Regions from separate parts of the Pseudomonas sp. TMW 2.1634 genome, predicted to be linked through region 3. Evidence: riboswitches for the same ligand, from Rfam matches in the RefSeq annotation. Region 3 holds a riboswitch; each other region holds the start of a gene.
The links. A riboswitch is a leader RNA that binds a small molecule or an ion and turns the genes downstream of it on or off. The one in region 3 is predicted to bind cobalamin.
Positions count from the first base shown of each region.

Region 1: another riboswitch for cobalamin. It lies ahead of cobO (cob(I)yrinic acid a,c-diamide adenosyltransferase); the one in region 3 lies ahead of cobW (cobalamin biosynthesis protein CobW).
Region 2: another riboswitch for cobalamin. It lies ahead of BFC21_RS06610 (CbtB-domain containing protein); the one in region 3 lies ahead of cobW (cobalamin biosynthesis protein CobW).

Region 1 is NZ_CP016849.1:5,223,800-5,234,197, reverse strand. Features, by position in the region: gene BFC21_RS24870 (adenosylcobinamide-GDP ribazoletransferase) at 1-494, opposite strand, end outside; gene cobC (alpha-ribazole phosphatase family protein) at 494-1,072, opposite strand; gene cobT (nicotinate-nucleotide--dimethylbenzimidazole phosphoribosyltransferase) at 1,069-2,124, opposite strand; gene cobU (bifunctional adenosylcobinamide kinase/adenosylcobinamide-phosphate guanylyltransferase) at 2,121-2,642, opposite strand; gene BFC21_RS24850 (cobyric acid synthase) at 2,743-4,194, opposite strand; gene cobD (threonine-phosphate decarboxylase CobD) at 4,191-5,183, opposite strand; gene cbiB (adenosylcobinamide-phosphate synthase CbiB) at 5,176-6,084, opposite strand; gene bluB (5,6-dimethylbenzimidazole synthase) at 6,081-6,731, opposite strand; gene BFC21_RS24830 (cobyrinate a,c-diamide synthase) at 6,728-8,041, opposite strand; gene cobO (cob(I)yrinic acid a,c-diamide adenosyltransferase) at 8,052-8,663, opposite strand; cobalamin riboswitch at 8,743-8,987, opposite strand; gene BFC21_RS24820 (sorbosone dehydrogenase family protein) at 9,115-10,398, shown strand, end outside.
Region 2 is NZ_CP016849.1:1,414,693-1,425,090, reverse strand. Features, by position in the region: gene metH (methionine synthase) at 1-1,899, opposite strand, end outside; gene BFC21_RS06640 (fatty acid cis/trans isomerase) at 2,054-4,351, shown strand; gene nfuA (Fe-S biogenesis protein NfuA) at 4,464-5,048, shown strand; gene cobM (precorrin-4 C(11)-methyltransferase) at 5,266-6,012, opposite strand; gene BFC21_RS06620 (cobalamin biosynthesis protein) at 6,077-6,502, opposite strand; gene BFC21_RS06615 (CbtA family protein) at 6,499-7,200, opposite strand; gene BFC21_RS06610 (CbtB-domain containing protein) at 7,212-7,400, opposite strand; cobalamin riboswitch at 7,496-7,708, opposite strand; gene BFC21_RS06605 (response regulator) at 7,859-8,224, opposite strand; gene BFC21_RS06600 (response regulator) at 8,389-10,398, shown strand, end outside.
Region 3 is NZ_CP016849.1:1,116,450-1,126,847, reverse strand. Features, by position in the region: gene cobN (cobaltochelatase subunit CobN) at 1-1,706, opposite strand, end outside; gene cobW (cobalamin biosynthesis protein CobW) at 1,710-2,780, opposite strand; cobalamin riboswitch at 2,874-3,055, opposite strand; gene BFC21_RS05370 (glycosyltransferase) at 3,256-4,554, shown strand; gene cobF (precorrin-6A synthase (deacetylating)) at 4,579-5,331, opposite strand; gene BFC21_RS05360 (OprD family porin) at 5,495-6,796, opposite strand; partial or broken gene BFC21_RS05355 (sensor histidine kinase) at 7,079-7,930, shown strand; gene BFC21_RS05350 (peptidylprolyl isomerase) at 8,002-8,277, shown strand; gene BFC21_RS05340 (ATP-dependent DNA helicase) at 8,494-10,398, opposite strand, start outside.

The sequences.
Region 1 (10,398 bases), 1.4 Mb from region 3:
TGGCCCAAACCACCGGCCCGCACATAAGGGGTGGTCAGGAATACTGCCAGCAAGGCACTGCGCCCGATCAGTGGCACGATCAACAAGGCGACGCCATTGCCCTGTTCCAGCAACGCCAGCAGCGCACAAAACTTGAGCAACAGCACCAGCACCAGCACAACCACCGCAATCGGCCCGCTGCGCGGGTCTTTCATGATGATCAGGGTGCGTTCGCGGTCGCCAAAACCGCCCAGCCAGGCATCGGCACTGTCCGCCAGGCCGTCCAGGTGCAAGCCGCCACTGAGCAACACCCAAAGGGTCAGCAACAACGCGGCGTGCAACATCAACGGCGCATCGGCCAGCAGACCGTTTACCGCGTACAGCAGCAGACCGAACAACAACCCCACCAGCGGATAAAACAGCAACGAGCGCCCCAGTTCCTGAGGCTGCGGCATCCCGGGCAAGCGAATCGGCAAGCTGCTCAAAAACTGCAGGGCAATCCAGAATGGCAACATCACCCGCCAACCTCGATCAACTGGCCATCAGCGCCGACCTGCAAGCCAAACATGGCGCCGTGCAGCACGGGTACTTGCAACAGTTGCTCGCGGGGTAAACCGCGAGCCCGGGCCAACAGCAGTTTCATCACCCCGCCGTGGCACACCACCAGCACCCGCTCACCGGCGAAATCCTGCTGCAAACGGCCCACTGCCGACACCACCCGTGCCGAAAACTCAAGCACCGGCTCACCGTCCGGCGGAGTAAAGGCATAGGGATCAGCCCAGAACTGGCCTAATGCCTGCTCATCGGTTTGCATCAGCGCTGCGGCGCTCTGCCCTTCCCAGGCACCAAAATGCAGCTCTTGCAGGTGCTTGTCGAAGGACACGGGGATATCGAGCTGCGCGCTCAACTCCCGGGCAAACAAGGCGCAACGCTGCAGTGGTGAACTGACAATACGGTCCCACGGCCCGCCGCCCTTGACCGCTTCGCGCATCTGCGCCCAGCCCAGTGGCGTCAAGGCATCATCCAGGCTGCCGCGCAAGCCGCCGCCCAGCTCGGTCTCACCGTGACGCAGCAAATCCAGCTGCACGGTCATGCCGGGCGATCTGCCACTGCGGCTTCGGCAAACGTCGCCATCTGCCCGTGCAGATCACAAGCCAGACGCATCAACGGCACCGCCAGTGCAGCACCGCTGCCTTCGCCCAGGCGCAGGCCCAGTTCAAGCAAGGGTTCGGCCTGCAGGCTTTCGAGCACATGGCGATGGCCCTGCTCTGCTCCGCGATGGCTGAACACCAGCCACTCGCGGCACTGCGGGTTCAGGCGCACGGCAACCATGGCCGCGACAGTGCAGATAAACCCGTCCACCACCGCCACGATGCCTTCCTGGGCGCAAGCCACATAGGCCCCGACCAGCGCGGCAATTTCAAAACCACCGAGACGAAACAGTGTTTGCAGCGGATCGTCGAGATACCCGTCATGAAATGCCAGCGCCCGGTCAATCACCCGTGCCTTATGGCTGACACCTGCGGCATCCAGGCCGGTGCCCGGCCCGGTCAACAATGAAGCCGGGCACCCAAGCAATGCACTGGCAACCGCACTGGCGGACGCCGTGTTGCCGATGCCCATTTCACCGCCAATAAACAGCTCGCTGCCTGCCGCCTGCGCCCGCAGCACGCTGTCGCGCCCGGCCTGCAGGGCTTTCAAACCCTGACTGTCAGACATCGCCGCACCCTGGGCAAAGTTGGCCGTGCCCGCTCCCAACTGCAGGTGCCGCACACCGGCCAGCTCCAGCATCGGCGTGACCGTGCCCAGGTCCACCACATCCAGCTGTGCGCCCAACTGCCGGGCCAGCACGCTGATCGCTGCGCCGCCGCTGACAAAGTTGTGCAGCATTTGCCCGGTGACTGCCTGCGGATAGGCCGAGACACCTTCGGCGACAATGCCGTGATCACCGGCGAAAATGCCGATCCACACCTGATCGACACGGGGCTTGAGCCGCCCTTGTAGCCCGGCCAGTTGCACCGCCAGTGCTTCCAGCTGGCCCAGGGAGCCGGCAGGCTTGGTCAACTGCTGCTGACGCTCGCCAGCCGCCTTTTGCTGGTCACGATCAACCGGTTTGCAGGGTTTCAGCCACCAGGGGGTGCTCATAGTGCAGTTCCTTTCAACGTCAGGGGCAGGCCTGCCACTGTCAGCACGACTCGCTGACAACGCTCGGCCAGGGCTTGATGCAACCAACCGGCTTCATCGACATAGCGGCGAGTCAATTCGCCCAGCGGTACGACACCCATTCCGGTTTCGTTGCTGACAAACATAATTTCACCCGGCAGCTCGGCCAGGCATTGCAGCAGCGCATCGCGCTCGGCGCTCAGGCGCTGCGGGTCTTCCAGCATCAGCAGGTTGGTCAGCCACAGGGTCAGGCAATCGACCAGCAGGCAGGTATCGGCGCGCGCGTTGTCACGCAGTATGCGGGCCAGCTCAATGGGTTCTTCAATCAGCGCCCAATGCCCGGGCCTGCGTTCACGATGATGGCGCACGCGTTCATTCATCTCGCCATCCAGCGGCTGGCTGGTGGCAATGTAGGTCACGGCGCAGCCGGACTCGGCCGCCAGTTTCTCAGCCAGGCGGCTCTTGCCCGAGCGGGCACCGCCCAAAATCAATTGCAGCATGTTGGTATACCTCTAAAGGCCGCTGATGCCATCGCGGGCAAGCCCGGCTCCCACAGGATCAGCGCAATCCTGGTGGATGCCGGATCAGGCGACAGGCCTGTCAAATTGCGCACAGTTCGCGCAAATAAGCCGTATCCAGATGGTTTTCCACCAGATCGGCCAGCCGCTCGATATCCCGCTCGCGCAGGGCGTGGTAGTCCACCGCCTGCACATCCTGCAAACCGGCCCAGCGCAGCATCGCGCTGCATGCGGCGGGCGATTCGAACAGGCCATGCAGGTAGGTGCCAAAAATCTGCCCGTCGGCGCTTTGTGCACCGTCGCAGCGGCCGTCATCCAGATACACCGCCGGCTGCTCCAGCGCCGCGCCAGTGGTGACGCCCGCGTGGATTTCGTAGCCCATGACAGCGGCGTTTTCCAACGCCAGATGCCCGCGCACGTTGCGCAACTGCTTTTCGGCAGCCAGCTCGGTGCTGAAGGCCAGCAAGCCCAACCCGGCGCTGCTGCCCGCAGTGCCTTCAAGGCCCAACGGGTCGTGAACCTGCTCACCAAGCATCTGCAGGCCGCCGCAAATCCCCAGCAGCTTGCCGCCATAGCGCAAGTGACGGCTGATGGCCGTGTCCCAGCCATTGGCGCGCAGATAGGCCAGATCGCTGCGCACGCTTTTGGAGCCGGGCAGGATGATCAGGTCGGCGGGCGGGATCGCCTGCCCCGGGCCAACGAACTGCAAATCCACCTGCGGGTGCAGGCGCAGCGGGTCGAAGTCGGTGTGGTTGCTGATGCGCGGCAACACCGGCACCACCACCTTGAGCACCTGTTCGACCTTGGCGGTCTGGCGCTGGTCGATGCCGTCCTCGGCCTCCAGATGCAAGTCCATCACATATGGCAGCACGCCGATCACCGGTTTGCCGGTGCGCTGTTCAAGCCAGTCGAGCCCCGGCTGGAGCAAGGCAATGTCACCGCGAAAGCGGTTGATGATAAAGCCTTTGACCCGTGCCTGCTCGGTCTCGGACAGCAACTCCAGAGTGCCGACCAGATGGGCAAACACCCCGCCGCGATTGATATCGGCAATCAGCACCACCGGGCAGTCCACCGCTTCGGCAAAGCCCATATTGGCGATATCACCGGCTCGCAGATTGATCTCGGCCGGCGAACCGGCACCCTCGACCATCACCACCGGGTACGCCGCGCTCAGGCGTTGATGCGAGGCCAGGACCGCCTGCATGGCGATGGCCTTGTAGTCGTGGTACGCCACTGCATTCATGCTGGTCACGGCACGGCCGTGGATAATCACCTGGGCGCCGGTGTCGCTGTTGGGCTTGAGCAGCACCGGGTTCATGTCCGTGTGCGGTGCCAGCCCGGCTGCCTGGGCCTGTACTGCCTGGGCGCGACCGATCTCGCCGCCTTCGGCGGTGACGGCACTGTTGAGCGCCATGTTCTGTGGCTTGAACGGCACCACGGCCACGCCCTGACGGGTCAGCCAGCGGCACAGGGCCGTCACCAGCGTGCTTTTACCGGCATCGGATGTGGTGCCCTGCACCATCAACGTACTCATGTGGTTTCCTTGGTGTACGCCGCCAGCGCCAGCTCCAGGCGCTGCCAGTCGGCTTCTTTGGCGGGCAGGCCAAAACGCACGCTGCTGTTGTGGGTAAACAGGCGCAGCAAAATGCCACGGTGCGCCATAAATTCGTAAAGCCGCTCGGCGTGGGGCGTGATCAGCCACTGGAACAGCGCACAGCCCCCTTGCGGCGGCAAATCGTGCAAGCCCAGCAAACGCTCCAGGCGCCCGCTGGCCAGGTCACTGCGCTCGCGCTGGCGGCTATGGCCCTCGGTGTCGAGCAGGCAAGCCTGCCCGACAATTCGCGTCGGCCCGCTGACAGCCCAGGGGCCGACTTGCTCGGCCAGCAACTTGAGCAACTTCGGCTCGGCCAGCACAAAGCCCAGGCGCACGCCCGCCAGGCCAAAGAACTTGCCGAACGAGCGCAACACGATCAGCCCGGTACGCTGGGTATGGGCCGCCAGGCTCAGCTCGGGGGTGTTGTCCATAAAGGCTTCGTCCACCACCAGCCAGCCACCGCGCTGTACCAGCCGCGCATGCCATTCCAGCAAACGCTCTGCCGACAGGCGCAAACCCGTGGGGTTGTTGGGGTTGACCACCACCAGCACATCCAGTGTGTCGAGGTAGAAATCCACCTCCTGTTCCATGATTTCGCGCACGATATGCCCGCTGTGCCGCCAGGCATGGGCATGCTCGGCGTAACACGGCGACAGCACGCCAACCTTGCCACTGCGGCGCAGGCGCGGCAGCAACTGGATGGCACATTGCGACCCCGGCACCGGCAGCACCTGCTGCGCCCCGTAATAGGCACAGGCGGCCTGTTCAAGGCCATCGTCGGTCTCAGGCAAGCGCGCCCAGGCACGCTCGGGTACTTGAGGAATCGCAAAAGGCCAGGGCGCCAAACCGGTGGACAGGTCCAGCCAGTCGGCCTCGGCAATGCCGTAGTGCAACGCCGCCTTGCGTAAACGTCCGCCGTGCTCAAGCATAGAATTCACTCCACACACACAGAATCAGCAACCACAGCCACACCCCACGCTGCACCAATTGCCAGCCGCGGCCGATCGAGTCGGCATCCGCTGGCGTACCTTCACCCAGTTGCGGGCGCTCATGCAGTTCGCCGTGGTAAATCGCCGGGCCGCCCAGCTCCACACCCAACGCCCCCGCGCCAGCCGCCATCACCGGGCCAGCATTGGGGCTGTCCCACTGCGGCGCCTGTTTACGCCAGCACTTCAAGGCCAGCCGGGTTTTACCCAATACGGCGTAGGTCAGTGCTACCAACCTTGCAGGAATATAGTTAAGAACATCGTCAATCCGCGCTGCGGCCCAGCCAAAGCGCTCAAAACGCTCATTGCGATAGCCCCACATCGCGTCCAGGGTGTTACTCAAACGATAGAGCACCACGCCCGGCGCACCGGCCACCACAAACCAGAAAATCGCGGCAAACACGGCATCGCTGCCGTTTTCCAGCACCGATTCGGTGGCAGCGCGGGCCACTTCAGTCTCATCCAGTTCACTGGTCTGGCGGCTGACCAGGTACCCGACCCGCGTGCGTGCCTCATCCAGATTATTGGCACGCAACGCCTCGGCCACCGGTTGCACATGCTCGCCCAGGCTGCGCATGCCCAACGCGCAATACAGCGCCAGGATTTCCACCAGCCAACCGACATAGGGCAGCCAGGACAAGGCGGTGGCCAGGATCGTCAGCGGCAACACCGCGAGCACCCACGCCGTCACACCATGACTGCGCCAGCCACGACCACCGGAATTGAAACGCTGCTCGATACGCCCAGCCATGCGGCCGAATGCCACCAGCGGATGCCAGCGCCTGGGCTCGCCGAGCAGCGCATCCAGTGCCACGCCGGCGACGCACAACAACGCCACACTCATGGCTTCACTCCCCAATAATTCTCATACACCAGCTCACTGAGCGGGCGCGCTTGCGCCCACCCTTCCAGCACCAGCATCGGTGCCGGGTAAAACGCTTCAACCGGCCCCAGGCACAACACCGCCAGCGGCTTGGCCCCTGTGGGCAACCCCAGCAGATCAGCCAGGGCCTGCGGTTCGAACAACGACACCCAGCCCATCCCCAAGCCCTCGACGCGGGCGGCCAGCCACAGGTTCTGGATGGCGCAGGACAGTGACGCCATGTCCATTTCCGGCAGCGTGCGCCGACCGAAAATGTGCTTTTCGCGGTCATCCATCAACGCGGCCACCAGCACCTCGGCACAATCGTTGATGCCTTCGACCTTAAGCGTCATGAACTCATCGGAGCGCTGGCCCAGGGCATCTGCGGTGCGTACCCGCTCCTCTTCCACCAGGCCCTGGATCTTGCCCCGCAGTTGGCGGTCAGTGATGCGGATAAACCGCCACGGCTGCATCAGCCCCACACTCGGGGCTTGATGCGCCGCTTCCAGCAAACGCGACAACAACTCGGGTGCCACACTGCCACCACTGAAGTGGCGCATATCACGGCGCTCGGCGATGGCGCGGTACACGGCGGCGCGTTCTTGCGGGCTAAAGGCGTTATCGCTCATGGCACCTTCACGGCACATGGCGCGAACAACGCGGCAATGGCCTGAGGATTGGACGGGAAGTAAAAGTGTACATAAGAAGCGGTCATCCGCCCTTCGCGATACACCGCTTCGGCGCCACGCCCGCCGTTGGGGCTCAGGCCGCGAGCGATAGGCTCAAGCGCAGTGCTGGTCAGCGAGTGATGGTAGGTGTGGCCGCGCAACAGCCCTTCGGGCATGTCCACGGCTTGCAACGCCAGGGCCGCCAGGCGCTTTTGCATGGTCGCCTCCCCTGCCAGCAACCCCACCAGTTCGGCGCGCTGACCGTCAACATCGGTCAGGGCATCGAGCAGGTAAAGCATGCCGCCGCACTCGGCCAGCAATGGCTTGCCGGCGCCGTGATGGGCGCGAATCGCCTCCAGCATCGGCGTATTGCGCGACAGTTCAAGGTGGTGCAATTCAGGATAACCACCGGGTAAATACAGGCTGTGCGCCTCGGGCAAGGCGGTATCGCGGATCGGCGAGAAGAACACCAGCTCGGCGCCCATGTCACGCAACAACGCCAGGCTGGCGCCGTAGGTAAAGGCGAAGGCTTCGTCGCGGGCTACGGCAATCCGCACCCCGGCCAACAGCGGCTCGACAGCCACCGGCTCAGGCGCGGCGAACTCAACCGGCGGTGGCAGCGCTACCTCACAGGTGCTGGCCAAGGCATTGGCCGCCGCGTCGAGGCGAGCATCCAGATCATTCAGCTCACTGGCCTGCACCAGCCCCAGGTGACGGCTGGGCAGCTCGATCCCGGTTTCGCGGGACAGCGCGCCATACCAGCGCAAGCCTTCGGTCAGGCTGCCTTCAAGCAGTTGAGCGTGGCGCACGGTGCCAACGCGGTTGGCCAGCACCCCGGCAAACGGCAAGTCCGGCTGATAGCGCGCCAGGCCCAGGGCCAGCGCACCAAAGGTCTGAGCCATTGCGGTGCCATCAATCACGCCCAGCACCGGCACGCCAAAATGCCGCGCCAGATCGGCGCTGGAAGGGGTGCCGTCGAACAGCCCCATCACGCCTTCAATCAGGATCAGGTCCGCCTCACCGGCAGCTTCCCACAGCAGGCGACGGCTTTCCTCGGCTCCCACCATCCACAAATCCACCTGATACACCGGCGCACCGCTGGCGCGCTCGAGGATCATGGGGTCGAGAAAATCCGGGCCGCACTTGAACACCCGCACCTTGCGCCCCTGATTGCGATGCAACCGGGCCAAAGCGGCGGTAACCGTGGTCTTGCCCTGACCGGAAGCCGGCGCGGCGATCAACACCGCCGGGCAATGACGTGACGCTCTCATACTTCAACACTCACAATTCGATGCCTTTCTGGGCTTTGATCCCGGCCTGAAAAGCGTGTTTGACCACACCCATTTCAGTCACGGTATCGGCCAGATCAATCAGTTCAGGTTTGGCGCCACGGCCGGTGACCAGCACATGCTGCATGGGCGGGCGGGCTTGCAGGTCGGCGAGCACCTGCTCCAGGTCGAGGTAACCGTGCTTGAGCGCGATATTCAGCTCATCGAGCACTACCAGGCCAATGGACGGGTCGCGCAGCATCTCGCGGGACACTTCCCACGCCGCTTCAGCGGCGGCGATATCGCGCTGGCGATCCTGGGTTTCCCAGGTAAAGCCTTCACCCATGACGTGATAACGCACCTGCTCGGGGAAGCGGCGGAAGAAAATCTCCTCGCCGGTGCTGTTGCGCCCCTTGATAAATTGCACCACGCCACACTGCATGCCGTGACCCATAGCCCGGGCCAGCATGCCAAAGGCGGAGCTGCTTTTGCCTTTGCCGTTGCCGGTCAATACCAGCAGCAGCCCGCACTCGTTGGGCGAGCTGGCAATACGCTCGTCCATAACGGCTTTTTTGCGCAGCATGCGCGCCTGATGTCGTTCGTCGCGTTCGGGGGATTCGTTCATGGCAGCTCTCCGTTGGGGCTTGATAATGCAAACGGGAGGCGGGGGGATTCTTGAACAACACACTGCATCGCCCGCCGCGAGAGTGGTGGATGGATCAGGCCGGTCTCCGGGCTCACAAGCGGGCGGCTCGGCGAGAGCAGCCCTTGTCCACGCGCCTTCCCGTGCAAAAAACACAGTGGCACTGAGCGTGGTATTGACTCGTTTACCGTTGCGGGGGCAGCGCCGGGATCGTGGCGGTTGTGTGGGTCAAACACGCCCTCACCGGCTTCCCTGTTTCACCCTGTCGGCCAATGGCCACAGAGCACCTGAAACAAGCCGCGAAGGTTAGAGGGTTGGGGGTGGAGCGTCAATTAAAGCTGCCGACAAAGGGCTTAATCCGGCGCCCGGGCTGAACCTTTAACCCGCTACGCTTCTCTATGACTGACAAGACCAAAACCTCATGGAGATTCATATGCTCAAGCCCCAGCACGCTGTTGTCATCGTACTTGCGGTCGGGCTGGCTGCCTGCGGTGAGAGTTCGACCCTGCAAGTGGCGGATGGCACCGGCCCATCGCCGAAACTGCCCGAACCCAACAAGACCCTGATCCCCACCGTCAATATCGCCCCGGCGATCGGCTGGGCCAATGGCGCCACACCCACCGCCGCTGCGGGCCTGAAGGTAGCCGCCTTCGCCGAACACCTCGACCACCCGCGCTGGCTCTATGTGCTGCCCAATGGCGATGTGCTGGTAGCCGAAACCAACTCGCCGGCCAAACCGGATGACAGCAAGGGCATCAAGGGCTGGATCGCGGACAAGGTCATGGCCCGCGCCGGGGCTGGTGTGCCGAGCGCGAACCGGATTACCTTGCTGCGCGATGCGGACCACGACGGCGTGGCCGAAACCCGCACCGTATTTATCGAAAACCTGAATTCGCCCTTTGGCATGACGCTAGTGGGCAACGATCTGTATGTCGCAGACACCGACAAGCTGCTGCGCTTCCCTTATCAACCCGGCGAAGACCGCATCAGCGCCCAACCCGTCAAGGTCGCCGACTTGCCCGGCGGGCCGCTGAATCATCACTGGACCAAAAACGTGATCGCCAGCCCCGACGGCAAAAAACTGTATGTAACCGTCGGTTCCAACAGCAACGTGGGCGAGAACGGGATGGACCAGGAACAAGGTCGCGCTGCAATCTGGGAAATCGACCCGGCCACTGGCAGCCAGCGCATTTTTGCCTCCGGCCTGCGCAACCCCAACGGCATGGCCTGGGAACCAGTCACCGGCAAGCTGTGGACTGCGGTTAACGAACGAGACGAGATCGGCAGCGACCTGGTGCCCGACTACATCACGTCAGTGCAGGATGGCGGCTTCTATGGCTGGCCTTACAGCTATTACGGCCAGCATGTGGATGCACGGGTCAACCCGCAAAACCCCGAACTGGTGGCCAAGGCCATTGCCCCGGACTACGCCGTGGGCCCGCACACGGCGTCGCTGGGCCTGAGTTTTGCCGAAGGCAGTAAATTGCCGGGCTTTACTGAAGGCGTCTTTATTGGCCAGCACGGCTCCTGGAATCGCAAACCGCACAGTGGTTACAAAGTGATTTTCGTGCCCTTTGCCCAAGGTAAACCGACAGGCATGCCAATCGATGTGCTGAGCGGATTTCTCAACAAAGACGAAAAAGCAATGGGCCGGCCAGTGGGCGTGGTAATCGACAAGCAGGGGGATTTGCTGGTGGCCGATGACGTCGGCAATAAG
Region 2 (10,398 bases), 300 kb from region 3:
GTTGTCGGTGGCATCCGGTGTGCGGTTGAGCACCACGTCTTCCACGGCATCACGCAGCTCGGCCGGGATCTGGTCGTAGATCTCCAGCTGGCCGGCGTTGACGATACCCATGGTCAGGCCATTACGGATCGCGTAGAGCAAAAACACCGAGTGGATGGCTTCACGCACCGGGTTGTTGCCGCGGAACGAGAACGACACGTTGGACACGCCACCGGACGTCAGCGCATAGGGCAGCTCGTCACGGATATAGGCGCAGGCGTTGATAAAGTCCACGGCATAGTTGTTGTGCTCTTCAATGCCGGTGGCCACGGCGAAGATGTTCGGGTCGAAGATGATGTCTTCCGGCGGGAAGCCCACTTCATTGACCAGAATGTCGTAGGAGCGTTTGCAGATTTCCTTTTTGCGCGCTTCGGTATCGGCCTGGCCGGCTTCGTCGAAGGCCATCACCACCACGGCGGCACCGTAGCGCTTGCACAGTTTGGCGTGGTGGATGAACTGCTCCACGCCTTCTTTCATGCTGATGGAGTTGACGATGCCCTTGCCCTGGATGCATTTGAGGCCGGCTTCGATCACTTCCCACTTGGAGGAGTCGATCATGATCGGGACGCGGCTGATATCCGGCTCGCCGGCGATCAGGTTGAGGAAGGTGACCATCGCCTTCTTCGAGTCCAGCATGCCCTCATCCATGTTGATGTCGATGATCTGCGCACCGGCTTCAACCTGTTGCAGGGCCACTTCCAGGGCTTCGGTGTAGTTGTCTTCGCGGATCAGGCGGGCGAAGCGGGCAGAGCCGGTGATGTTGGTGCGCTCGCCGACGTTTACGAACAACGAGCTGCGATCGATGGTGAACGGTTCCAGCCCGGAAAGACGGCAGGCCTTTGGAATGTCCGGGATCTGGCGCGGCGCATAACCGGCCACGGCATTGGCGATGGCCTGGATATGCCCCGGCGTGGTGCCGCAGCAGCCGCCGACAATGTTGAGGAAACCGCTTTGGGCGAATTCTTCAATGACCTTGGCGGTTTCGGCCGGCAGTTCGTCGTACTCGCCGAATTCGTTGGGCAGGCCGGCGTTGGGGTGCGCCGAAACGTAGGTGCTGGCCTTGTTCGACAGTTCTTCGAGGTACGGGCGCAGTTCGCTGGCACCCAGGGCGCAGTTCAGGCCCACGGAAATAGGTTTGGCATGGGCCACCGAGTTCCAGAATGCTTCGGTGGTCTGGCCCGACAGAGTGCGGCCGGAGGCGTCGGTGATGGTGCCGGAAATCATGATCGGCAACTCGACACCCAGCTCTTCAAATACGCCCTGTACGGCAAAGATCGCGGCCTTGGCGTTGAGGGTGTCGAAAATGGTCTCGATCAGGATCAGGTCGGCGCCGCCTTCGATCAGGCCTTTAGTGGCCTCGGTGTAGTTTTCCACCAGCTCATCAAAGGTCACATTGCGGTAGCCGGGGTTGTTCACGTCCGGGGACAGCGAGCAGGTGCGGCTGGTCGGGCCCAGTACACCAGCGACAAAACGGGGTTTGTCCGGGGTTTCCAGCGTCTTGGCATCGGCCACCTTGCGCGCCAGGCGGGCGCCTTCTACGTTTAGTTCGTAGGCCAGTGCCTGCATGCCGTAGTCGGCCTGGGAAACCTGGGTGGCGTTGAAGGTGTTGGTTTCGAGAATATCGGCACCCGCATCCAGATACGCCTTCTCAATGGAGCCGATCACGTCCGGGCGGGTGAGCACCAGAAGGTCGTTGTTGCCCTTGACGTCGCTCGGCCAGTCGGCGAAGCGTGTGCCACGATAGTCGTGTTCCTCTAGACGGTAGCTTTGGATCATAGTGCCCATGCCGCCATCGAGAATCAGAATGCGCTCTTTGAGGGCTTGCTGAAGTGCTTGGAGACGAGCGCTGCGGTCAGACATAGGACTACCTGTTAGAGCCATGCAAAAGATGCGAAATCATAACAAACCTGCGTGGGATTTGAGCGTCTGCTGATTTACATGAATTTGATTCATGTTGTGACGTTTGTTCGACGGGTAGAATCGCGACATATTTTTGATATCAGGACACTGGCACATGTTTTTTCGCCTACTCACCAGCGCCGTGACGCTGGTGATGTGCAGTACAGCGTTGGCACAGGCCCCGTTGGTTAGCCCGGCTATTTCCTATACCAGGGACATACAGCCGATCCTTACCGAAAAATGCGTGGCCTGCCATGCCTGCAACGACGCCGCCTGCCAGTTGAACCTGGGCAGTGCGGAGGGCGCGACCCGGGGTGCCAGCAAGGTGCCGGTATACAAAGGTGATCGCGTCGATGCCGTGGCCCCCACGCGGATCTTCTACGATGCCAGCGGCCCCACTGAATGGCGCAACAAGGGTTTTTACTCGGTGCTCGACGCCCAGGGCGCGCAAGCGGCCCTGATGGCGCGCATGCTGGAGCTGGGGCACAGCACGCCGCTGACCCCGAATGCCAAATTGCCCGAAGAAATCGTCCTGGGCCTGAACCGCGAGAACGTCTGCCCGGCGCCCGGCGAGTTCAATGCCTATGCCCAGAGCCATCCCAAAGAGGGTATGCCGCTGGCCGTGACCGGCCTGACCGACCAGCAATACAGCACTGTGCAAACCTGGCTGGCCCAGGGCGCGAAAGTTGATCAGAACGCCATCAAGCCCACTGCGGTCGAGGCCGCGCAGATTGCCGAGTGGGAGGAACTGTTCAACCGCCCGGGTTCCACCGAAGCCCTGGTGGCGCGCTGGTTGTACGAGCACCTGTTCCTCGCCCATACCTATTTTGACAACGGTGTGCCGGGGCATTATTTCCAGTGGGTGCGTTCGCGCACGCCCAGCGGCCAACCTGTCGACCTGATTGCCACGCGCCGCCCCAACGATGACCCGGGCACGGCGTTTTACTATCGCTTGCAGCCAGTGCAGGGCGTGATCGTGCATAAAACCCACATCACCTACCCGATGGGGGCGCACAAACTGGCGCGGGTCAAGCAGCTGTTCTACAGCGGTGACTGGCATGCCACCAAGCTGCCTGGCTATGGGCCGCGCGGGCGGGCCAACCCGTTTGAAACCTTTGAAGCCATCCCGGCGGTCGCGCGCTATCAGTTCATGCTCGATAACGCCGAATACTTCGTGCGTACCTTTATCCGCGGCCCGGTGTGCCGTGGGCAGATCGCCACCGATGTAATCCGCGACAACTTCTGGACCGTGTTCCAGGAACCGGCCCGCGACCGTTATGTCACCGATGCGGTGTACCGTGGCCTGGCAACGCCCCTGCTGGCCATGCCCGGGCAGATCGACGACGTTGGCAGCGTGATTTCCCTGTGGCACAACTACCGCGACAAGCGCAACGACTATGAAAAGCTGCGGCAAAAAGCCTATGCCGACATGCCGCCACCGAGCTGGTCGACCCTGTGGGCGGGCAACGACAACGCCTTGCTGACGGTATTCCGCCACTTTGACAGTGCCAGTGTCAGCAAGGGTTTGATCGGCGAGATCCCGCAGACCATGTGGCTGTTTGACTACCCGTTGCTGGAACGCACCTACTACCAGTTGGCAGTCAACTTCGACGTCTTCGGCAATGTCTCGCACCAGGCTCAGACGCGTCTGTACTTTGACTTGATTCGCAACGGTGCCGAGGTCAACTTCCTGCGCCTGATGCCCGCCGACTCCCGCGCATCGATCCTCAGTGACTGGTATCAGAACAGCGGCAAGCTGAAGATGTGGATGGACTACCAGAAAATCGACACCGACACCCCGACCGGCATGAAGCTCGACCCGGCCGACCCCAAGCGTGACTTCGCCCTCAAGCTGATCGAGCGCACCGGCACCCTCAATGCAAGGCCCGACCCGATCAACCGTTGCAGCGGTGCCTACTGCTCACGGCCCAATATCCCACAAGAGTTCAAGTACGCCGAGCAATCCCTGAGCCGCTTGACCTCGCGCCCGGCAGCGGGGCTGGCGGTGATCAACCAGTTGCCCGAAGCCACCATGCTGCGTATCGAAGGTGCAGACGGCAAGCGTGAGATGTACAGCATGCTGCGCAATCGCGCGCACACCAACGTGGCCTTTATGCTGGGTGAGGAATACCGCCTGGAGCCGGGGCTGGACACCCTGACCATCTACCCGGGCGTGCTGAGCAGCTACCCCAACTTTATGTTCAATATCCCGGCAGGGCAGGTCGAAGCCTTTGTCGAGGCGATGGAGCAATGCAAGGATCAGGCAACGTTCGACACCATCGTCGAGCGGTGGGGCATTCGCCGCAGCCACCCGCAGTTTTGGCAGTACTTCCATGATATAGGCCAGTACATCAATGAAACCGACCCGGTGGAAGCAGGCGTACTGGACATGAACCGTTACGAAAACCTGTAAAGGGACGGTTGAAATTGAACGAATGGGACGCAGCTTTCCTGACAAAAACACTAGGACTTTGTCAGGCGCGCCGATTGGCGTAAACTGCGTCCCATGTCTGCGAGGAGATTCCATGAGCGCCATAACGATTACCGACGCTGCCCACGATTACCTGGCTGATCTGCTGTCCAAGCAGAACACCCCGGGTATCGGTATCCGCGTTTTTATCACCCAACCCGGTACTCAGTACGCTGAAACCTGCATTGCTTACTGCAAGCCGGCTGAAGTCAAACCTGAAGACACGGCCATCGGCCTGAAAAGCTTCACGGCCTGGATCGATTCGTTCAGCGAACCGTTCCTGGACGATGCCGTGGTCGACTATGCCACCGATCGCATGGGTGGCCAGCTGACCATCAAGGCGCCCAACGCCAAAGTGCCGATGGTCAATGCCGACAGCCCGATCAACGAGCGCATCAACTACTACCTGCAAACCGAGATCAACCCCGGTTTGGCCAGCCACGGTGGTCAGGTGAGCCTGATCGAAGTGGTTGAGGACGGTATCGCGGTGCTCAAGTTCGGTGGCGGTTGCCAGGGCTGCGGCCAGGCAGACGTGACCTTGCGTGAAGGTATCGAGCGCACCTTGCTTGAGCGTGTGCCGGAGCTCAAAGGTGTACGTGATGTGACCGACCACTCGCAGAAAGAAAACGCCTACTACTAAAAAGGTGTTCGCTGCGAAGCTGAAGAAAAAACGGTGCCCCGTGAGCACCGTTTTTTTATGCCTGCGCGAGGGCTCAACCCTTGTGGGAGAACGCTTGATTGTGGGAGCGGGCTTGCCCGCGATGGAATCGCTGCGGTTTACCTGACAGACCGCAGCGCCTGGATCGCGAGCAAGCCCGCTCCCACAGCAAGCCAGTTCCTGCAAGGGGGAGTGCCGTTTATGGCCGGTACAAATGCGCATGCCCTGCGCGGTACAGCGACGAATCGGCAAAGCTGTCACTGGCCAGCACCCGGCCCACCAGAATCAGCGCCGTACGCCTGAAACCCTTGGCCTGGACCTTGGCCGCGATGTCGGCCAGCGTGCCCTGTACCCAGTCCTGATCCGGCCAGCTGGCCCGATGGATCACCGCAATCGGGCAATCGCTGCCGTAATGGGGGGTCAGCTCGGCGACGATATTTTCCAGGTTCTTGACCCCCAGGTGAATCGCCATCGTCGCCTTGTGCTGCGCCAGGCTGGCCAGTTCCTCGCCCGCAGGCATCACGGTTTTTTCCGCATAGCGGGTCAGAATGACGGTTTGCGAGATATCCGGCAGGGTCAGTTCAGCCCCCAGAATCGCCGCGCAGGCCGCGGTGGCCGTGACCCCGGGGATAATTTCAAAAGCTATGCCCAGCTCGCGCAGGCAGCGAATCTGTTCGCCAATCGCGCCGTACAGGCTCGGGTCGCCGGAATGCACGCGAGCCACGTCCTGGCCCCTGGCGTCGGCGGCCTTGATCAAGTCGATGATCTGCTCGAGGTGCAGCTCGGCGCTGTTGATCACCTGTTCGGCCTGATGGCCTTGCAGCACCGCTTCGGGCACCAGGGAGCCTGCGTAAATGATCAGCGGGCAACTGCGAATCAGGCGCTGGCCCTTGACGGTAATCAGTTCTGGATCGCCGGGCCCGGCGCCGATGAAATAGACGGTCATGGCAGTCTCTTGAAAGGGTCGAGGTAGAGCTGTTCTTGAACAACGCTCATAGTGAGGCGGGGGATTATCGCGGGTTTTGCCGGGCACAGGCCAATGCAAAGGTTGCTTCGGCCGTATGTTGGCGTGTGATCAGCAGGCTGGCAGGTGCGCCAGCGAGTTGTTCGGCCAGCGCCAGGGCAGCACTTTCGGCAATGCCAAAACAGCCGGTTTGCTCGTAGGCAATAGCCGAATGATGGCTCAGTTGCGGAGCATACCGGTCCAGTTGTGCCGCGCTGAACACCTCAAGCCCGAGGCCCAGTTGCGCTGCCAGTTGCACCAGCCCCGGTTCGTCGCGCTTGAGATCGATACTGGCCAGGGCCTGCACCCCATCGAGTGCAAGCCCGGCCCGGGCCAGTGATTGTTCGATCAGCGCCCGCAGCGCCTGCGCGCTGCACCCCCGGCGGCAGCCCAGGCCAATCACCAGGATTGGCGCTGTGCGAGTGGCCGTCATGCCGAGTATTGGCCTTCAGCTTTGCGGCGGAACAGCCAGGCGCTGATCACGCCCAGGGCCAGCCAGAAGGCCAGGTTGGTCAGTTGTGCGGCAATCTTGAACTGCGACTCCAGTGCCTCGGGTGCCAGGCTGGAATGTACCAGCGGCTGCGGTGCGCCAAACAGGTGTGGCACCAGCACAATTGCCACGCCCAGCACTTTCAGTGCCCAATGCCGGCCAAACACCAGCAGGGCAATGCCCACGGCCGTCGAGGCGGCAGTGCTGACCCACCAGAGCTGGCGTTGCAGCAAGTCCGCCGCGGCAGTGCCCGGCAGTTCTGGTGGCAAGCCCATTGTCGGTGCCAGGCAGAACACGGCATAGCCAGCCAGGCCCCAGAGCAGGCCCTGGGACGTGCGGGTCGGGGCGCGCAAGGTATACAGGCCCGCCAGCATCAGGGCGAAACCCACCGCGACCACCAGATTGCCGCCTGTGGTGGACAATACGCGCTGCCAGCCGTCTTCCGGTTCCCAGGCCTCGGCGTCGTGCTCATGCGCAGGCATGGCCATGTCGGCATGCTCGTGCATTTCACTGGCGGCGGGTTTTTCGTAGGTTTCGGCCTGCAAAATCAGCGGGGCGACCCACAGGCTTTGCAGCAGGGTCAGCAGCAGGGCGGCCAGCAGGCCGGTAAAGCCTGCCGTTTGAGCGATACGCTTGATCATGGCAGGCAGTCTCAATGGCACGGGAAGGCGGAGCTGTGACGGGTGTCGTGGGCGGCGTTGTGAACGGCGTCGATATGGGAGAACCCGGCAAAGTACACCAGGAACGCGCCCAGCACGGCAGCGCCGACAGCGGCGACGATGCGTTGGCTCTGGGTAGTGCTGGTAGCGGCGGAATGGGTACGGCTGGTGCTGACGGACATGGCGCTTGCCTCGGGTCGGACGACGGGCAGCAAAGCGCAAGAAAACCCCGCGAACGAAGCCCGCAGGGTTTAACAGCGCCCGCCCACCGCGGGTTTGTTATTCGAAATAATCAGGCCGGTCTCCGGGCTTGCGAGGGGCTCGTAGGTTGAGCCTGCAAACATCTCCTTCCCATGCCTTCGGCACAGTGGACGTGATGTTTCTCTCGCTTACCGTTGCGGGGGCAGCGCCGGACTTGTCAGGGCAAAACGCCTGACGCACCGGTTTCCCGTTTCACCCTGTGAAGGGCACCTGATACAAGATGTGTAGGAAAACACAGCGCTGTGGGGCCGTCAATTGCACAGGCATGCCTGGCTTTTGATTTTTATGGGGGCGCAGGCTTGCCTGCGATGCGGGTAAGGCGGTCTTGCAGGCACACAGCAGTGAGACGATCGCGAGCAAGCCCGCTCCCACAGACCTCTTAGGCGTTCACCAACATGCTTTTGACTTTGGCACGCAGTTGGTCAATGGAGAAGGGCTTGCCGATTACCGCCATGCCTTCGGCAATCTCCAGGCTCTCGGCATAACCACTGGCAAACAGTACCGGCAATTGCTGGCGCAGTTCCCGGGCCTTGCTGGCCAGCGCCCGGCCATCCATGCCCGGCAAACCCACGTCGGTCATCAGCAGGTCGATAGTCTGGGCCGTATCCTCAAGCAGTTCCAGGGCGCGCTCGCTGCCATCAGCTTCAAGCACACTGAACTCCAGCTCTTGCAGCACGTCTACGATCAGCATGCGAACAATGGCGTCGTCTTCGACCACAAGGATAGTGGAGGGTGTTGCGGACATAATCGTGATCCCGATAAAAATTTGAGCGTGTTCTCGCAGCCAGCAAGGATAGCCTTCACCTGCCTTTGTATGCGCGTAAAATCTGCTTTGAAAGCAAGAAAATAGAACTATTACTCGATAATCCGGCAAACTCCGGTTTTTTATGACAGTCCACGGGCCTGAAAATGAACTCACCTGCATCAATTGATGAGCGAAGCTTTCGCAAGCTCCTGAGCCGCAATATCGGTTTGCCCCTGGCCGTTGGCGTGCTCAGTGCCGCGTTGTTTGTGGTCATGGTCAGCTATCTGCTGTCGGTTATCAGGTGGGTCGAACACAGTGACCGGGTCATCAGCAATGCCAATGAGGCCGTGCGCCTGACGGTCGATCTGGAAACCGGCATGCGCGGCTTCCTGATTACCGGGGACGAGCACTTCCTCGACCCCTACGCCGTGGCCAAGCCGCAGATCAATGTGCAGCTCAAGGGCTTGCAGGAGCTGGTCAGCGACAACCCGCAGCAAGTTGACCGCCTCAAGCGCCTCGAGGCCCTGCAGGAAGAGTGGAATGCCTACGCACAGTCGATGGTCGAACTGCGTCGCCAGGACGGCGATTACCGCTCGGCGGTGCAGGCTGGCCGGGGCAAGCGCCTCAGTGATGAAATTCGCAAGGAATATGACGACTTCATTCAAATGGAGCAGCAGTTGCGGGTTGCGCGCAGTGAAGATGTCAGCCGCACCACCATTGTCAGCATTGGCCTGTATCTGGTTTTCGTACTGGGCCTGAGCGGTTTTCTGGCTTATATCGGGCGTCGTGATTTACTTGCACTTTCAAGCAGTTATAACAATGCCTTCGAGTCGCAGATCAAGGCCGCGCAGCGCCTCGAACAGCAGGCTTGGCTACGCAACGGCCAGACCGAACTGGCGGAGCAGGTGCTGGGCCGCCTGACCCTGAACATGTTGGGGCGCAATATCCTGCAGTTCTGTGCCCAGTACCTGGGGTCGGTGGTAGCCGCCGTTTATGTCCGCGAAGATCACGGGGGCCTCAAGCGTGTGGCCAGTTATGGTTTTTCCCGCGAGCAGGAAGCCCAGGACCAGTTGATCCACAACGACGAGGGCATTGTCGGGCAGGCTGCCCAGCAGGATACCTTGATCCGCCTGGACAACGTGCCAGCCGACTACACCCTCAAGGTCACTTCCGGGCTGGGCCAGGGCAGCCCGCACAGTGTGCTGGTGATTCCCACCAGTGATGACGACCGTGTCAACGGGGTGATCGAACTGGGCTTTTTACGCCCGTTGGACGGGCGTGATATCGAGCTGTTCGAACTGATTGCCGACAATATCGGCACCTCGATCGAGGCCGCGCGTTATCGCCAGCGTCTGCAGGAAGTGCTCGCTGAAACCCAGCAGCTCAACGAACAACTGCAAGTGCAGCAGGAAGAGTTGAAGACCGCCAACGAAGAGCTTGAAGAGCAATCGCGGATTCTCAACGAGTCGCAAACCAGCCTGGAAACCCAGCAGGCCGAGCTTGAGCAGACCAACGAAGAGCTGGCTGGCCAGCGCGACGCGATGGACCGCAAAAACAACGAACTGAACCGGGTACAAATCCAGCTCGAAGAACGCGCCGATGAGTTGCAGCGCTCCAGCAAGTACAAGTCCGAATTCCTCGCCAATATGTCCCACGAGCTGCGCACGCCGCTGAACAGCTCGTTGATTCTGGCCAAGCTGCTGTCTGAAAACCCGCAGCAGAACCTCAGTGCAGAGCAGGTCAAGTTTGCCGAGTCGATCTATTCGGCGGGCAATGACTTGCTTAACCTGATCAATGACATTCTGGATATTTCCAAGGTTGAGGCCGGCAAGCTCGAAGTGCGCCCCGAAAACACCAGTGTGGCGCGGGTGGTAGAAGGTTTGCGTGGCATGTTCCAGCCGCTGGCCGGGGAAAAGTCCCTGAACTTTGACGTGCAATTGCAGCCTGGCACGCCGCCGATGATCTACACCGACAGTCAGCGCCTGGAGCAGATCCTGAAAAACCTGCTGTCCAATGCGGTCAAGTTCACCGAAAAAGGCCAGGTCAGCCTGGTCGTGTCCCACCAGCCGGGGGAAGGCGTTGCCTTTGCCGTGACCGATTCCGGCATAGGTATCGCCCCGGATCAGCAGGAAAGCATTTTCGAAGCCTTCCGCCAGGCAGATGGCACCAGCAAC
Region 3 (10,398 bases):
TGTTCGGACAGCCCGACGCCCTTGCCCGGCAGCCACTCCAGGTTGCCATGCTTGCCCACATGCACCACTGCGTGGGCACCGTAGCTGTTGCGCAGCCAGAAGTAGAACGCCAGATAGCCGTGGGGCGGCACCAGATCAGGGTCGTGGTACACCGCGCTGGCATCCACCTGATACCCCCGCGCCGGCTGGATGCCGACAAAGGTCAGGCCAAAACGCAAGCCGGCGATCATCAGGCGACCGCTGCGAAACATGGGGTCGTTTTGCGGTTCGCCCCAGCGCTCGATCACGGCCTGACGATTGGCCTCGGGCAGGCGATCGAACATCGTCAGGTACTCTTCCAGCGCCAGGCTTTGCATGCACGGGCGCAGGTCGAGGCTGTCCAGGTCATTGCTGACCCCGCCCAGCAGCGCCTGAATCAGCCCGGTGCCGCTGTCGGGCAGCTCGCCTTCCAGCGGATAACCTTCGGCCTGCAAGGCACGCAGGATATTCAGCGCCGCGGCCGGGGTGTCCAGGCCCACGCCGTTGCCGATACGGCCATCGCGGGTCGGGTAGTTGGCCAGGATCAGGGCGATACGCTTTTGCGGGTTGGGCACCCGGGCCAGTTCGACCCAGCGCCGCGCCAGTTCGGCGACAAAATCCATGCGTTCAGGGTGAGCGCGATAACACACCACATCCGACTGGCTACGCTCGCTGCGCCAGGCCAGGTCCTTGAAGCTGATCGGGCGGCTGATAATCCGCCCATCCAACTCCGGCAAGGCAATGTGCATGGCCAAATCGCGCGGCCCCAGGCCCTGCTCGCTGGCTTGCCAGCCGGGCTGGTTATCCTGGGCACAGATGGCCTGGATCACCGGGATATTGCGGCGAAACGGGCGCAAGTGCGGAGCTTCGGGGCTGGATTGGGCAAAGCCGGTGGTATTGAGAATCACCCCGGCGTCCACCTCGTCGAGCAAATCCTGCACCACCGTCAGGCAGCCTGGCTCTTTAAGGCTGGCCACGGCAATCGGCAAGGGGTTGAGCCCCGCCGCCTGCAGACGCTGGCAGAACACATCGACAAACGCGGTGTTGGCCGCCTGCAAATGCGAGCGGTAGAACAACAGCGCGGCCACCGGTTGCCCCGGCTGCCAGTCGGCTTGCCAGTCCTTGAGTGCCGGGCTGGCATGAGCCGGATGATAAATCGCGGTACGCGGCAGGGTCTGCGGCTCGTCCCAGCCATAGTCACGGCCCAGCCATTGGTCGGCCAGGCAGCGATAGAGCTGCAGCGCATTGTGCCGCCCGCCCTGGCGCAAAAAGTGCCAGAGCCGCTCAGCCTGCTCGGCGGGCACAGTGCCCAGGGCGCTGAGTTCAGGGTCGGGACGGTCATCACCGGGCACCAGGATCAGGGTCACGCCACGCTCGGCCAGTTGCACCAGCCGCTCAATGCCGTAGCGCCAGTAGCCGATACCACCGTGCAACGACAGCAGAATCACCTTGGCGTGTTGCAAGACCTCATCGACATAAAGGTCGACCGAACCGTGGTTTTGCACCTGCATCGGGTTGGCCAGACGCAGGCTTGGATAATCTTCAGGCAACTGCTGCGCCGCTTCGGCCAGCAGGGCCAGGCTTGAATCACCGCTGCACAGGATCACCAGCTCGGCGGGGGTCTGGCCAAGGTCGGCAATATTGTCGTCCGCTACAAAGCCGCCGGGCTGGGTCCTGAGCAAATGCATGGTTTAGACGCTCAGCGCTGTACGCAAGGTGGATTCGAGCAGGGCCGCATCCAGGTCCTGGCCGATCAGTACCAGTTTGGTGCTGCGTGCCTCGTCGCGGCCCCAGGCGCGGTCGAAGTGCTTGTCAAAGCGCGTGCCCACGCCCTGGATCAGCAGGCGCATCGGCTTGCCCGGGATCGCGGCGAAACCCTTGACCCGCAGAATGCCATGTTTGACCACCAACGCGGTCAAAGCGTCCATCAACAGGCGCTCTTCAGCTTGTGGCAGTTCGATGGAGATGGAATCAAATGCATCGTGGTCGTGATCGTCGTGGTCATCATCGCCATCGTGATGATGGTCGTGGTGGCTGTGACGGCCATCAATATGGTCTTCAGACCCCGCGCCCAGCCCCAGCAACACGTCCAGTGGCAAGCGACCGCTGCTGGCTTCAATGACTTTCACCGCCGGTGGCAGTTCTTCAGCGACTTCGGCGCGCACTTTGGCCAGGTCTTCAGGGCTGATCAGGTCAGCCTTATTGAGGATCACCAGATCAGCGCTGGCCAGTTGGTCAGCAAACAGTTCGTGCAGAGGCGATTCGTGGTCCAGATTAGGGTCAAGCTTGCGCTGGGCATCGACTTGATCCGGGAAGGCCGCGAATGTGCCAGCGGCCACGGCCGGGCTGTCGACCACGGTGATCACCGCGTCAACCGTGCAGGCGCTGCGGATTTCCGGCCACTGGAAGGCTTGCACCAGCGGTTTTGGCAGGGCCAGGCCCGAGGTTTCGATAAGGATATGGTCGATATCGCCACGGCGCGCCACCAGTTCGCGCATCACCGGGAAGAACTCTTCCTGCACGGTGCAGCACAGGCAGCCATTGGCCAGCTCGTAGACGCGGCCATTGGCCTCTTCTTCGGTGCAGCCGATGGAGCATTGCTTGAGGATTTCGCCGTCGATGCCCAGCTCGCCGAACTCGTTGACGATTACGGCAATGCGCCGGCCCTGGGCGTTGTCCAGCATATGGCGCAGCAAGGTAGTTTTACCCGAGCCAAGAAAGCCGGTAACGATGGTGACGGGGGTTTTGGCCAGTGTTTTCATCGGATGCCCTTTGGCAAAACGGCGGGCATACGGGACGACGACCGCAGGCAGTGCGCGGTCAGTCTTCGCCACCGGATCACCCCGCCCGGTTGAAGTAAGAATCTGTCACGAGGCAGGTCTCCTGGCTTACGGCTGATACCTACCTTGCGCCTTCCCGCCTGTTTGGCAGTGGCAGTGCAAGATCAATGACCGTTTACAGTTGCGGGGGCAGCCGCGGCATACCGCGTTCCCTTCTTAGCTTCGCGCTGCGAAGAACCTCGAACGCGCAAGGCTACGCAGTGCTTTGTAACAGGTCAATGCGCAGCTGTGACCCATCGACTGTGGGAGCGGGCTTGCTCGCGATGGCATCACTGCGATCTGCCCGCAAAACCGGGGCGCCTGTATCGCGAGCAAGCCCGCTCCCACACAGGAATTTCGTTGCACATGTGTTCTAATTGCCGCCTTTTTTCAGCCACAGTGTTTCAAGGATCTGCCCATGCCGTCCACCCGCCCCACCCGCGTCCTGATTATCGGCTACGTGTGGCCCGAGCCACGCTCTTCGGCGGCAGGCGGGCATATGATGCAGATCATCGAAAGCTTTTTGCAGCGCGGCTGGCAGATTACCTTCAGCAGCCCGGCCGGCATCGGTGAGCACAAGGCCGATCTGGCCGGCCTGGGCATCGACGAAGTCGGTATCGAGCTCAACAACAGCAGTTTCGATACCTTTATCAGCGAGTTGGCCCCCGATATCGTGCTGTTCGACCGCTTTATGATGGAAGAGCAGTTCGGCTGGCGCGTCGAGAAGCACTGCCCCGACGCCCTGCGCGTGCTGGAAACCTCCGACCTGCAAAGCCTGCGCGACGCCCGCCAGCAACAGCTCAAGGCGCGCCTCAAAAGCAGTGCCGAGCTGGATGACTTCAGCAGCCTGTTCGCTCCGGCCCGGCGCGACACGTTTGAGCAGATGGCCGGCACCGACCTGGCCCAGCGGGAAATCGCCGCGATCTACCGCTGTGACCTGAGCCTGATGATCTCCGAGTACGAAATCGACCTGCTGGTTGAGCACTTCAACGTGCCCAGGGCCCTGCTGCACTGGTGCCCGCTGATGGTCGACAGCGTGCCCGCCACGTTTGTGCCTTTTGAGCAGCGTCAGCACTTTCTGAGCATCGGCAACTTTCGCCACGCGCCCAACTGGGATGCCGTGCTCTGGATGAAAGCCACTGTCTGGCCACTGATTCGCCAGCAACTGCCCGGCGCGCAACTGCATGTCTACGGCGCCTACACCCCGCCCAAGGCCACGGCGCTGCACAACCCGGCGCAGGGTTTTCATGTACTCAACTGGGCCGAAGATGCCCTTGAGGTGATGAGCCATGCGCGTATTTGCATGGCGCCGTTGCGCTTTGGTGCCGGGATCAAGGGCAAAATTGCCGACGCCATGCTCTGCGGCACGCCCAACGTCACTACGCCGGTAGGCGCCGAGGGCATGCATGGCGACCTGCCGTGGGCCGGAGCCATCGAACAGAGCGCCACTGCGATTGCCACGGCGGCTGTACACCTGTATCAGAACGCCGAAGCCTGGCATCAGGCCCAACAACACGGGCAGACCCTGCTGGCGCAACGCTATCTGCAAGCCAGCCACGGCCCGGCCCTGGTTGAATGCATCGAACGTTGCCGCACCGGACTGGAACAGCACCGGCGCAACAACTTCACCGGGGCGATGCTGCGCCACCACCAGCACAAGAGCACCCTGTACATGGCGCAATGGATCGAGGCCAAGAACCGCCCGCACACTCTTTGAACCACTCGGGACTAGCCCGCTGGGTCAATGACTGGTGCGCCTCAACAGATAGGTATCCATGATCCAGCCCTTGCGTAGGCGCGCCGCTTCGCGGACCTGCTTGATCTGCTCGCACACGTCGGCCAGCTTGCCGGCAATCAGGATTTCGTCCGCCGTGCCGATGTAAGCGCCCCAGTAGATATCCACGTTTTCGGCGACAAACGCGGCGAAGGCGCAATGGGCATCGAGCATCACCACCACATTGTCCAGATCCCCGGCGTGCAGCCGGCGCCCGGTGGTGATGCGGATCGGCTGGCCGATGCCGTTGAGCGCAATCCGATGACGCGCTGCCAGCGCCTGCACACTGCTGATACCGGGGATTACCTGGTAGTCGAAATCGTCGCAGCCCCCGGCCCGCACCCGGTCAAGGATGCGCAGGGTGCTGTCGTACAACCCGGGGTCGCCCCACAGTAAAAATGCGCCGAATTCGCCGTCAGCCAGTTCCTCGTCGATCAAGCGGGCAAACACCTCGGCCCGCTGCTCGTGCCAATGCTCGACACCCTCGGTGTAGGACGGCGTCGAGCTGTCACGCTGCGGATCACTGACCTGCACCACCCGGTAACCCGGTTCGCGGATATAGCGCTGGCAGATGTCCAGGCGCAGGCGCACCAGGTCGTTGGTGGCCTGGCCCTTGTCCAGCACAAACAGCACATCGGCACGGTTGAGCGCGTTGATGGCCTGCACGGTGATCTGTTCCGGGTCGCCGGCGCCAATGCCAATCAGCAAGAGTGTTTTCATCTGTCGATCCATCCAGCCCCGATACGGGGAGACTTGTCATGATCGCCAGCATAACAAAGGCCCACTGTGGGAGCGGGCTTGCTCGCGATGGATGCGACGCGGACATTCGTTTGAACCGCGTCGATCACAAGCCAGGCCGCTGCAGCAGGGCTTTACTTGAGGCTTACCAGATGGACAGGTTGTAGCTCACGATCAGGCGCGTTTCGTCCACGTCACGGGCGAACTGGGCGTAGTTGGTGCGGTAGGTGGCATTGCGCAAGCGCAGGCTGACGTCTTTGAATGTGCCACTCTGCACGACATACTTCAGCTCGCTGTCACGTTCCCACTCCTTGCCTTCTTCAGTGCGACCCACCACCTTGATATGGTCGCCATTGACATAGCGGGTCAGGAACGACAGGCCGTCAATGCCGATGGCCTTGAAGTCATAGTCGTAACGCAGCTGCCATGAACGTTCCTGGGCATTGGCGAAGTCGTTGACCTGCAGGTAGTTGACCAGGTACGGGTTGCTGCCATCCAGGTACGGCATCGAGGTATCGCCGTTCATGCGCTGCCAGCCGGCACTGAGCTTGTGCCCGGCCAGGGAGTAACCGAGCATGGCGCCCAGGGCACGGTTGTCGATATTGCCGGCCCTGGCCGAACCCGAATCGTCACTCTTGAGCAAGCGCACATCTGCCGACAGCACGCCCGGGCCCACCGGCTGCGTGGCCAGCAAACCGACAAACTGCTGGCGGTAGATGTCCTGCAACTCGCCATAATGATACTGCGCGGTCAGGCGCTCGTTGACCTTGTAGTCCAGGCCGTACATGGTGAAGTGATCGGCAGTGATGTTGCAGCCATAGCGCTTGTTCTTGCAGTTCAGGCGCAGGTCCTGGGAGTCCGTGGAATCCCGGGCGGTATAGCGATCAAGGCGCGAGGCCATGAACTTGAGGTCCTTGATTTCCTGGGACACCAGCATCGCGCCGTTGAACATGTTCGGCAGCAAACGGCCATCGTTGTACTTGAGCAAAGGCAGGTCGGGCAGCAACGCGCCGTACTTGAGCACGGTGTCGGACACGCGCATCTTGGCCGTCAGGCCGAACTTGGCGTATTGGTCCTTGGAACGACGGGGATCGTTACCGGTCGAAGGCAACAGGCCGCTGTTGCTGTCGGCAGGGCTGGAATCCAGCTTCAGGCCCAACATGCCCAGGGCATCGAGGCCAAAACCCACGGTGCCTTCGGTGTAGCCCGATTGCAGATTGAGGATAAAACCCTGCGCGGTTTCATCGCGCTTGGAAGCGCCCTGGGGGTTTGAGCTTGAGCCATCGCGAAAATCGCGGTTGAAGTACACCGTGCGCGCTTCCAGTTTGGCGCTGCTGTCTTCAAAAAAACCGCCGGCCTGTGACGGTGCGGCAAAACCGGCACACACTGCGAGCGCGCCCAAGCGTGTTACCCGGCTCTGCGCCAACAATGAAAAAGGAACAACCATGTACAAGCTCCAGCAGCCAATCATTGGCAAGGTGAAAACGATCGCAGGCACGCCCGGCATTACCCTCGGCGTGCGCAATCAAAAAAAGGGGCGCAATTGTACGAAAGGCTAAGCTCAAGCCTCATTCGACCTTAGTCGAACGGTCAAGACTGCACCTTGCAGCAAGGTTTATAGCCTTGAGCCGGTATCCGGCATTACATACACTGACTCACAGATTCAAACCCGGGAACTACCATGGCAATCAAGAGTTCTAGGCGCCGCCAGCGTCTGCAGGCCACGGCCACCGAACAAGCCTTGCTTGAGCTTAACGAAACCCTTGAGCAACGCGTGGCCGAACGCACCCGGGCGCTGGCCGAGGCCAACCTGCAATTGCAGTGCGAGATCCTGGAGCGGGCACGGGCCGAAGAAGCCCTGCGCCACGGGCAAAAAATGGAGGCCGTGGGCCAACTTACCGGTGGCATCGCCCACGACTTCAACAATATGCTTACCGGGATCATTGCCAGCCTGGACTTGATGAAGCGTTATATCGCCGCTGGCCGCATTGACGAGGTCGAGCGTTTTGCCGATGCCGCCGTCAACTCAGCGCAGCGCGCCGCCGCGCTGACCAACCGCCTGCTGACCTTCTCCCGGCGCCAGTCACTGGACCGCAAGCCACTGGACCCTAACCAGTTGGTGAAGTCGCTGCAGGCGTTGTTCAGCAGCACCAAAGGCGCGCATATCGAGCTGATCCTGGAGCTGGGGCAACACATCTGGTCGGTCAACACCGACACCGGCCAGCTGGAAAGTGCCCTGCTCAACCTGATGATCAACGCGCGTGACGCGATGCCCGACGGCGGCACACTGCGGGTCAAGACGGCCAATCACTACCTCGATGCCAGTGACCTGGGCACGCTGGAGTCGGTCAGTTCGGGGGACTACGTCATGCTGGAGGTCAGCGACAACGGCACCGGCATGAGCCCGCAGATTCTGGCCAAGGCCTTTGACCCCTTTTTCACTACCAAGCCGGTGGGCCAGGGTACCGGGCTTGGGCTGTCGATGATTTACGGCTTTGCCCAACAGTCGGGTGGGCATGTCAGTATCAGCAGCAAGAGCGGCTGTGGCACCCGGGTGTGCCTGTACCTGCCGCGCCATCACCACTTCGAGGCGAAAACTCAGGCATAATCCGCGCCCGCGCACTATGCCCCACAGTTCCAAGGTAAAGACCCATGAAAGCTCAAGCCCGCCATATCCTGGTGAAAACCGCCGAAGAGGCCGAATCGCTCAAGCAACGCATCGCCAAGGGCGAAGCCTTCGATGTGTTGGCGAAAAAATTCTCCACCTGCCCTTCGGGCAAGCGCGGCGGTGACCTGGGCGAAGTGCGGCCGGGGCAAATGGTCGGGATCATCGACCAGATCATCTTTAAAAAACCGCTGCGGGTGGTACATGGCCCGGTCAAGAGCAAGTTCGGCTATCACCTGGTTCAGGTGTTTTACCGCGACTAAAACGCAGCAAAAGAAAAAAGCCCGAAACAACACACCTCCCCCCTGTGGGTGCGGGCTTGCCCGCGATAGCAGCACTTCGATCATCCAGATAGAACGAGGTGCCTGCATCGCGGGCAAGCCCGGCTCCCACAGAAAACAAATGGCGTTATCCAGCTACGAGTCAAACGCCAATGCCGGCTATGCACCCGGTACCCAAGTTAACCCCGACAACCGATTTCACCCCAATCGCCACCAACGCGGCAGCAACTGCTGCACCTTGGGCTCGGCAAAACGGTCATCGATCAGAAACAGCGTGCCCTCATCGCTCTGGGTACGAATCACCCGCCCGGCAGCCTGCACCACTTTTTGCACACCGGGGTACAGGTAGGTGTAGTCATAGCCAGCACCAAACAGGGCGCCCATGCGCTGTTTGATCTGCTCATTGACCGGATTCAACTGCGCCAGCCCCAGGGTCGCGACAAACGCGCCAATCAGCCGCGCGCCGGGCAAATCAATGCCCTCGCCAAATGCCCCGCCCAACACGGCAAAACCGACGCCCTGGCTCGACAGGGTGAACTGATCAAGAAAACCTTGGCGGGCGCTTTCGTCCATGCGCCGCGCCTGCGCCCACTGGGTGACGTGCGGGTAGCGCTCGGCGAGCAACCCGGCCACCTGTTGCAGGTAATCAAAGCTACTGAAAAACGCCAGGTAATTGCCCGGGCGCTGTTCGAACTGGCGGGCAATCAATTCCACAATCGGCGCCAGGGAAGCCTGGCGATGGACAAAGCGGGTGGATATCTGGCTGACCACCTGTACCTTCAACTGCTCGGCCTGAAACGGCGACTCCACATCCATCCATACCGTATCCGCAGGCAAACCGAGCAGGTTGGCGTAATAGGTTTGCGGGCTCAGGGTGGCCGAGAACAACACATTGCTCTGCGCGCTGGCCAGCCGTGGCCCGATAAAACCGGCGGGCACGATATTGCGCAGGTTCAGCTGCGACAGGCGCCGTTTGCCGTCTTCGCGCAGGCTGATATCAAACAGAAAATGCCCGTCAAACAACTCCGCCACCCGGTTAAATTGCAGCGCTTCGAAGTAAAACGCCTGCAGATTGGCGCTTAGCCCCTGAGGGTGATCGTTGAGGTAATCGCCAATGGCGGTAATGCACAGCGACAAGGCCGCCAGCCATTTGCCAGGCAAGTGCGAATGAACCTGATACGGACCTACCTGTTCCTTGTGCAGGGCATTCCATTCACGGTTCAGGCGCTTGAAGGGCTTGTCCAGCGGCGCCGGGGCCGAGTACCGCACAGTGTTCAAGGTTTGCTGGTCCAGGCTTGCGCTGTACATCTGCCGTGCCCGCTCCACCAGGTTGTGCGCTTCGTCCACCAGGGTCGCCAGCCGCCATTGGTTGGCCTGGCCCAGGCCGTAGAGCAACGCCGTGAAATCGAAGTAATAGTTGTAATCGGCAATCACCACATCTGCCCAGCGTGCCATCTCCTGGCTCAGGTAGTAGGGGCATACTTCATGGGCCAGGGCGACGCTGCGCAAGGTCTGTTGATCGAGCGGCGAGCGGGCCACAGCGGCCATGCGCGCTGCGGGCAAGCGATCATAAAAGCCTCTGGCCAGCGGACAGGCGTCGCCATTGCAGGCGTTTTCGGGATATTCGCAAGCCTTGTCCCGCGCGACCAGTTCCAGTACCCGCAAAGGCACAGGTTGCCCGGGAGGATAGAGCACTTGCGCCGCATCGAGCGCCAGTTTGCGCCCCGGGGTCTTGGCAGTCAGGAACAGCAGCTTGTCGAGTTGCTGGCCCGGCATGGCCTTGAGCAGCGGAAACAGGGTGCCGATGGTTTTGCCAATCCCGGTCGGCGCCTGAGCCATCAGGCAGCGCCCGGTACTGGCCGTTTTGTACACGGCCTCGGCGAGTGTCCGTTGCCCGGTACGAAAGTGCTGATGGGGAAAGGCCAGTGTGCGGGCGGCATCATCCCGCGCCTGCCGATGGGCCATTTCTTGCTCGGCCCAGGCCAGAAACAGTCCGCATTGCTGCTCGAAGAACGCCTGCAGAGCCGTTGCTGACCAGGTTTCCTGGAGGCGGGTTTCCTTTTCGCTGACGATATCAAAGTACACCAGCGCCAGATCGACCTG